Regions from separate parts of the Paradesulfitobacterium aromaticivorans genome, predicted to be linked through region 1. Evidence: riboswitches for the same ligand, from Rfam matches in the RefSeq annotation. Region 1 holds a riboswitch; the other holds the start of a gene.
The links. Region 1 has a riboswitch for molybdenum cofactor ahead of ACYQ2N_RS21035 (molybdopterin-binding protein). Riboswitches for the same ligand answer to the same signal wherever they lie in the genome.

Region 1 (4,135 bases):
ACAAGCGTAGTGGCCAAAGCTGTTTCCACCGGACAGGCCAAGCCTTTGCGACCGGATTTAGATACAAACCCGCGCGTATTCTACATCTACTAAGGAGGGGATTGAATTATGGCAAAACCCATGCACTTGGAACGTCAAGAAGCGTATGAATGGCCAGTTTCCGTCTATTTGCTCTTCGGCGGCTTTGGGGGAGCGCTTATGACCTTGGCCTTCGTCTTCCACTTTTTTGCGGCAACTGCGCCCATGGTTGGTCTGTCAGTCTTAAGTGGGTTAGTAATGTTCGCCATAGCCGGAGCTTTTTTAGTATTCTTCGATTTAGAACGCCCGCTTAATGCCATTTACTCTTTGAATAACGTTGCAAAATCAGGTATATCCTGGGACGTCGTCTTAATTGCACTCAACTATGTTTTCGGTATTCTCTTTGTTTTCCCTGAATATGCGGAGCTTCTTGGTTTAAGCGGCTTTGGCTCAGCCCTTGCTCCTTATCAAGTATTCTTCGGTGCCCTTGCTGCGATTGCAGGATTCTTGTTCCCCATCATTTCCGGAGGCTTGCTGGCAGCGCCTGCTGCTATTCCGCTGTGGCACACTCCTGCACTTCCGCTTCTCTTTCTGGTAACCAGTTTCGCTCTCGCCCTCTCCTATGTAGGAAGCTTATTTAGTGAGAGCGGTACAGTTTATACCGCTCTCACAGGCGGTATCTTGGCTCTCAGCCTTCTGGTTTTCGGAATTTCCCTGGCTTACTTGGAGCATACCCATAACGGCCCAGTCGAGGCCAAAGAAGGAATGCACAGGATGCTCAAGAAAGCCCGGTTCGTTCTACTCTATCCTTTAGTCGGATTAGCTTTCCCCCTTGTTTTCAGTGTATATCTCTTTTTCGCAGGGGTCAGCTTTACCTGGGGTTTACCTGCGCTGGCCGTGGCTTTCTTCCTCGGTGGCTTCGCCTTACGCAACTGTGTTGTGAACAACGGGGTTCAGATTTATCCCTGGCCGTATTAATTTGGACTGCCGATTCCTTTAACAGTTCTATGAATCTAAATTATTTCTTAACGGGCATAATGAACAGGCTGTTGGTTACATTACTACTAAAAATAGCAAGAGGGATGAAATCCCTCTTGCTTATTTTTGATTAATTGGGATAGCTTTTTGCGTTACCCTAATGACAGAAGCGCAAAATTTCGCTAAACTATTAGGAGAAGCAGGGCTTGACCCAATTCCAGTTTGCTGTCGGGTAGGGGCTGTCGATTACTGTGATATAACTGCCGAGTGTGAAGCCCCGGTAACCACCCTCGTGGTCAAGGATCGTGTTTTAGACCATAACCCGGTACAAGCACTGCGTCAACCTAGTGGTCTACTTTCAGAGTAGAAGCTCATACCGTACGCACGCAGCACAATACTCCCGAGCCCTGGCTCCTAAAGGATTGTTCCCATGGGCCACGGCCGTTTCAGCAAACTGAAACCGGGGTATGCTTAGAAATGAGTATGCCTTCCCATTTGTAAAGGAGGACAGACAATGGAAAAAATAAGAGTAGAGGACGCAGTCGGAGCAGTTCTCGTCCACGACATGACCCAGATTATTCCCGGACAGAGCAAAGGCCCCCGCTTTCGCAAGGGCCACATTGTACAGGCAGAGGATATCCCTGTGCTGTTAAGCATGGGCAAAGAACACATTTACGTGTGGGATCAAACTAAGGGGTTGGTGCATGAGGATGATGCCGCCCAGCGCCTAGCTCAAGCCGTATCAGGCTCTGGTATTGAACTCAGTTCTCCGAAAGAGGGAAAAGTGAATTTAACTGCGGCCTATGACGGACTTTTATATGCTGATCCTGAGGGGATCTTGACCCTTAACTCCTTGGAATATATAGTTCTGGCTACTCTCCACAACCACCGGCCTGTTACAGCCGGGCAAAAACTGGCCGGCACACGGGTCGTACCTTTAATGATTGAGGAGAAGATTGTGGCTGAAGCGGAACGTCTGGCTCAGACTTTTCCTGAACCCATTATCCATGTTAAAAGACTCAAAAAGTGGAAGGTTGGGGTCGTGACCACCGGAAGTGAAATTTATCACGGGCGCATCCAGGATAAATTCGGGCCGATAGTGCGCGCTAAAGTAACTAGTTGGGGCTCAGACGTGATAGGGCAGACTTTTGCTGATGATGATGTCTTTATGATTCAGGAACGCATTCGCGAGCATTTGACCTCAGGGGCCGAAATAATCCTGGTGACCGGCGGCATGTCGGTCGACCCGGATGATGTCACTCCTACTGCGGTCAAGGAAATGGGAGCAGAATTAATAACTTACGGCTCCCCTGTTTTACCCGGCTCGATGTTCCTCTTGGCTTACCTCGGCGAAGTCCCGGTACTCGGGCTTCCCGGGTGCGTAATGTATTCTAAGACTACGGTTTTTGATCTGGTGGCTCCTCGGGTTCTCACCGGAGAACGCTTAACCAGGAGCGCGATAGCCAAGCTTGGTCACGGCGGTTTATGCTTGGAGTGTGAGGTGTGCACATATCCTCATTGTTCTTTTGGAAAATAATTATTGTCCTTTGAAGAAGTCCTTCGATTCGCGTTTATTGGCCTTAATTAACACGTGGGCAGGCTCAAGCTTCTCTGTCCAAACAGTGGTAAATCCAGCTTCTGATAAAATAGACTCCCATTCAGCCTCACTTTTTCTTTCATGAAGGGACGGCCCCATGGGGGTTTCTTTCTTTTGCCACTCAACGATCCACAGTTGCCCCTCTCGCTCAAGAATCCGCTTTGCTTCATGTAGATAAGCTCCTGGATTGTGCAACTCATGCAGGACATTCGCAATTAGGGCAGCCTCAACGCAAGCATCAGGAAGGGGGATGTTTTCACCCACAGCTAAATAAGTGGTGATTTGCGCTCCTACTTGTCTCTCAGTAGCTGCGCTCTCGAGAAAGTCCAGCCTCTCTTTTTCGATATCGACAGCTTCAATTTTTCCATGCGATCCTGTCATTTCGGCGGCCCTGAGAGTAAAGTATCCGTACCCGCATCCTAAATCAGCCAGATGCTGCCCCGGGCGCAGGCCGAAACGTTCGAGAATCCATAGTGAGGGCAACATCTTTTCCCGTTCTTCAAAGTTTTTTAAGAAATTATGCTTATGAGCCATAGTTTAATCTCTCCCTTAGTTATAATTTTTGTGTATTTTGCGGCACGTATTGTGTTCGAATGGTGGTCCTAAAATATTCTGCGCGCTATCTCCCGTAGATCATCTAAAGTGCGGCAGCGGTAAACCTTGGTGCAATAGGGAAGATAATGCGGCAAGGAGTTGTCTCGTTCTGACCATTCCGCGATGTTCAAAGGATTAAGCCAAAAAATATGGCGTACACGTTCTTGCATTTGGGCTAAGTATTCCGTTTGCGGCTGCCTGAAATTATTCTTACCATCTCCCAAAATTAAAACCGTAGCCCGGGAGGAGATCTCAGGTAATACTTCGTGCGCAAAACTCCTAAAAACCTGACCATAATCGGAAAATCCCGATGTGCCGAGGCGGCCCCAGCTTTCAATTTCCTCTTTTAGCTCGTTCATATCCTTATCCCACACTTGTCCGCTAACGTCCCAAATGCTGTCAATAAAGAAGAAAAGACGGATGCGCTGGAAACGGGCATGCAAACGCCCTACTAAGTAGAGGAAGAATTCTGAATAGGGAGCAACTGAATTAGAAACATCGCATAAGACCACTAGTTCCGGGAGTCGGGGGAGTGCCCGGCGGTGTAAAAGGTGAAAAATAAACCCGTCTTGCTGGCAAGATTTTTTGACAGTCTGGGCAAAATCAAGGCTGCCGCGGCCCTTCGCACGCCAGCGCAGACCCGGACGCACCGCCAACTTCTTGCCGAGTTGGCGGATTGCTGTCTGCACCAGTGTTTTTTCCTCAGCTGCAAGCGCCTGTAACGGCTTATGCCGCCAGTACTGGCGTTTTAACGGTAGCCAACTGTTTTCTATTTCCACTTGCTTAGCCAATAAGTTCTGGCGCACATCTCGTTGCAGAGCCAACCCTTGCTGATGAAGGAAGAGGTACTCATCTTCGATAATTTCTCCCCGCTGATAAGCGAGGTCGACTGAATTAATCCAGACATAGTAATCGAGATGAGTGAGGGCTTGCTTCAAGATTTGATCA
Region 2 (4,135 bases), on a different contig from region 1:
TGGGCAAGACTGTTTATTGGTGGTAGGGTCGGACATTACGAAACATAAAAAGTTTGAAATAGAGATGCTGCGCTTTGACCGCCTTAATCTGGTGGGGGAGATGGCTGCCGGGATCAGTCATGAGATCAGGAATCCCTTGACCACTGTGCGCGGTTTCCTGCAAATGCTGAGTGTCAAAGGGGAGTGTGCAGCGTATAAAGATTATTACACCCTGATGATTGAGGAATTGGATCGCGCGAACTCTATTATTACAGAATTCTTGTCCCTGGGACGAAATAAAAACGAAAAGTTTGAAGAGCAAGACTTAAACGGAATTGTCAAAGCCTTGAATCCGCTTATCGAAGCAAATGCCGTTGCCGAAGAAAAATCAGTGGTACTGGACCTGGATGAAATACCCAAGCTATTGCTCAATGAGAAAGAAATTAGGCAAGTGATACTTAATCTGGCCCGCAATGGTTTGGAGGCTATGGGCAGCGGCGGGACTCTCACGATCCGGACTTTGCTTGAAGCGGATGAAGTGATCTTGGATGTTGAGGATGAGGGAACAGGTATAGTCCCTGAAGTTCTGGCCAAACTGGGAACCCCCTTCCTCACGACTAAGGAGCAAGGGACAGGCTTAGGGCTGGCGGTGTGCTACAGTATCGCGGACAGGCACAACGCCCGGATTAGCGTGGACAGCGGAACACAGGGGACAGCTTTTAAAGTAAGGTTCAAGCTGCTCTGAAAACCAGGCTGTGCATTTTCAGCTTGCTGAGGGTGTCTCGAGAGTGGGATGGAGGACAGATCTTGAAAACATGCTGGGTGGATAGCGTGACAGTATTTCGGGAATGTGATAAGCTGAAGCGGGGAAAACTCTAGCGTGGGAGATGAAAAGATTTGCAAGAGGAAGTCGTAATGTATGTAGTTCCTATCTGACCGCACTGTGCTCGCGCAAAGCGGTTCCTTACGGGTAAAGGAATTAAATTCACGGAAAAAAATATTCTGTTTTCCAAGGCGCGCAAAGAGATGCAGGAATGGACAGATGTCATGACTGTGCCGGTGACGCGCGTGGGGAAAAAGGTACTGATCGGTTTTGGGCAGAGGGAATATGAGGAGGCGTTCCAAGATTACCATGGCTAAGGAAGCGGAGAGCCGGCTGCAGGCAACCGGCATTCTTCTGGCCGGCGGCAAGAACTCGCGCATGAAAAAGAACAAAGCCTTCCTCGAACTGGAAGGGAAACCGTTAGTGGCAAGAAGTTTACAAGTGCTAAAGGGGATTTTCACTGAAGTTTTGCTGAGTAGCAATGAGCCCGAACTCTATGAACAATACGGGGTTAAAGTGGTGCCAGATCTAATGCCTGATCAAGGCCCGATCGGAGGTTTGCAGGCCGGGCTTAGGGCAGCTTCGTATGAGACCAGCTTTTTTGTAGCCTGTGATATGCCCTTTCTCGACAGTGGGCTTATCCGTTTCCTCAGCCGTTGGGCGAAGGAGTATGATGTGGTGGTGCCAAAGGCAGGCGGAGGGCATAACCCTCTGCATGCTTTTTATGGCCGCACCTGTCTCCCTTTTATTGAAGAAAATATTAGGGTCGGGCACCTTAAGATTATAGATTTTTATCCTCAGTGTAAGGTTAGGTATGTAGGGGAAGAGGAGTTGGCTGCAGCTGGGGGGATGTCCAGTGGAAGGGAAGTGTCTGCAGCAGAGCGTTTGACGCGCGCTTTCCTCAATGTGAACACCCCGGAAGAGTGGGATAGGCTTGTGCGGGGCACAGCCACCAATTTATAATGAACGCGTGCTGATACGCTCGGGGGCGGTATAGATGTTGAGGCGGTCTCCCCTGGCAAAGCCGATGACCGTTATATTGAGGTCACGGGCCAAATTTAAGGCCAGGTCGGTCGGAGCAGAACGAGCGATTAAAATCGGAATATTCATTTTGGCCACTTTCAGCAGGATCTCCGAGGAGATGCGCCCGCTAAAAAAGATGACATGGTCTTTGAGGTTGAGCCCGGCCCGAAAAGCACTGCCGAATAGCTTGTCAAAGACGTTGTGGCGGCCAATATCATAGCTTGTGAGCAGGATTTCCCCAGCGCGGGCAATTCCGCCGCTGTGAATTCCGCCGGTGGCCTGGAACAGAGGCAGGTGTTCCTGCAGGTGATTAGCATAGGTATAAGCTTCAGGGAGTGTAATCTGCATATTCGAAGTTTGGGGCTTAACTAAGCGGGCATCGTTGGCAAAGTAAAAAGAGGCGCGGCTTTTGCCGCAGCAGGCTGAGAGAAAACGTTTGCTCATTAATTCTTTCTGAAGAGGGCGGGCTTTGCCCTCGACCCAGATTAGGTTTTCTTCAGGTTCGTAGCGCAGGGAGTAAAGATCCTCCTGCTTTTTGATAAACCCTTCAGTGAGCAGGAAGCCGAGCGTAAGTTCTTCAATTTGCGCCGGGGAGCAGAGCAAAGTTACGATTTCTTCTTCATTAAAATAAACTGTTAAGGGAATTTCAGAGACGACGATATCACTAGTGGCTGTAACTAACTGTCCCTGCGCTTTGAGTATGGCAAAACTTTTGGTTTCATTCATGTAACTAATATGTCCTCCTCTCTGGCTTAGATAATACCTATAACAAATAATTCTTATTCTTAGAAAAACTTTTTAAAAAAAATACTCCGTAACAATAAATATAAGAATCCTTGCTAATGCATATAGAAAAAAAACCAAGCCTATATTATAATAAACTAAAAGAAGTGTTATATCAAGCAAATGTGAGAATTATCTGTATTATTTCGTACTCATAAAGTTTGAGATTTAATTAGCGTTTAAAAAAGGGATTCAGGGTTGTTTAACGAATAAATAGCATGAAAAGCCAAATAAACTCCGAAACTGGATAACCTAAAGCTGCGGCTATGGTGACCAGGCAAGTGCCTCATGAAGCGGGCGCTCGGGTATGACCGGAAACGGTGATATCTCCTGATTGGAAAGGAGTCTGTACAATAACGGACAGTTGTCCGCGGTTATTTGCAGACCGCGGATATTTTATTTTAGAAACGAGGGTTAGTATGCAGGATCAATTCAAAAGGCAAATTGAATATCTCCGGATCTCGGTCACGGATCGCTGCAACCTGCGCTGCCGGTACTGCATGCCGGAAGAAGGGGTTAATTGGATTTCCCACGATTCTATTCTTTCGTTTGAAGAAATTTTGCGTCTGATAAACATCAGTACCCGCTTCGGCTTTCGGCGTTTCCGTATTACCGGAGGGGAGCCTTTAGTGCGCAAGGGGATTCTCTCATTTTTAGAGCAAGCATCCCAGATCCCTGGCGTGGATGATCTAATGCTTACGACGAATGGGATTTTACTGGCTGAGCACGCTTTTGACCTGAAACGAGCAGGGGTGCAGCGGGTAAATGTCAGTTTGGATACACTGGACCCCATGCGTTTTCGGCATATTACCAGGGGCGGGGATGTGCACCAAGTGTTGCAAGGAGTTTTTCGCTCCCTCGAAGCCGGACTTGATCCGGTGAAGTTGAATGTCGTAGTATCACGGAGTCAAAACCTTGAAGAACTGCTTAAGCTTACAGAGCTGGCACGCACTTATCCGCTCCATGTACGTTTTATTGAACTGATGCCGATTGGGGCTTCCGACCGGGATGAATTTGTTCCGATTGCGGAAATGCAGGAAATTTTGGGAATCCAGGAGGTGCTGGCTACCGAAGATGTCCAGGGCGGAGGCCCGGCAGAATATTACCGCCCGCCTGAGTTTAAGGGCACAATAGGGTTTATCAGCGCTTTGAGCAGGCACTTCTGCCATACCTGCAACAGAGTGCGCTTGACGGCGGACGGCAAACTCAGGCCTTGCCTGCATAGCAGTTTCGAAGTGGATTTGCGTCAAGCTTTGCGCAGTGCTGCCAGTGATACGGAAATTGGGGATTTGTTTGCTAAGGGTGTTTGGCTGAAACCAGCTGAACATCATATGAATGACGAGGAATGGCAGGACCAACGCCTTATGTCCCAGATCGGAGGTTGAGACATGGAATTGACCCATTTTGATGAAGAAGGGCGCGCGCGCATGGTTGACGTGAGTGCCAAGGACGAGACGGCACGGGTGGCGGTAGCCCGCGGACGGGTTGAGATGAAGCCTGAGACCATGAGGCTGATCAAAGAAGGGG

Region 2: linked by a shared signal. The riboswitch ahead of moaA (GTP 3',8-cyclase MoaA) and the one ahead of ACYQ2N_RS21035 (molybdopterin-binding protein) in region 1 are both predicted to bind molybdenum cofactor.

What each region holds. Positions count from the first base shown of each region.
Region 1 is NZ_BAAHYT010000011.1:884,601-888,735, reverse strand. Features, by position in the region: gene ACYQ2N_RS21050 (4Fe-4S dicluster domain-containing protein) at 1-93, shown strand, start outside; gene nrfD (NrfD/PsrC family molybdoenzyme membrane anchor subunit) at 109-996, shown strand; gene ACYQ2N_RS21040 (DUF1847 domain-containing protein) at 1,130-1,363, shown strand; molybdenum cofactor riboswitch at 1,383-1,518, shown strand; gene ACYQ2N_RS21035 (molybdopterin-binding protein) at 1,511-2,533, shown strand; gene ACYQ2N_RS21030 (class I SAM-dependent methyltransferase) at 2,534-3,127, opposite strand; gene ACYQ2N_RS21025 (VWA domain-containing protein) at 3,196-4,135, opposite strand, start outside.
Region 2 is NZ_BAAHYT010000008.1:115,465-119,599, reverse strand. Features, by position in the region: gene ACYQ2N_RS02940 (ATP-binding protein) at 1-724, shown strand, start outside; partial or broken gene ACYQ2N_RS02935 (glutaredoxin family protein) at 928-1,119, shown strand; gene mobA (molybdenum cofactor guanylyltransferase) at 1,112-1,765, shown strand; gene fdhD (formate dehydrogenase accessory sulfurtransferase FdhD) at 1,760-2,551, opposite strand; molybdenum cofactor riboswitch at 2,832-2,969, shown strand; gene moaA (GTP 3',8-cyclase MoaA) at 3,028-3,993, shown strand; gene moaC (cyclic pyranopterin monophosphate synthase MoaC) at 3,997-4,135, shown strand, end outside.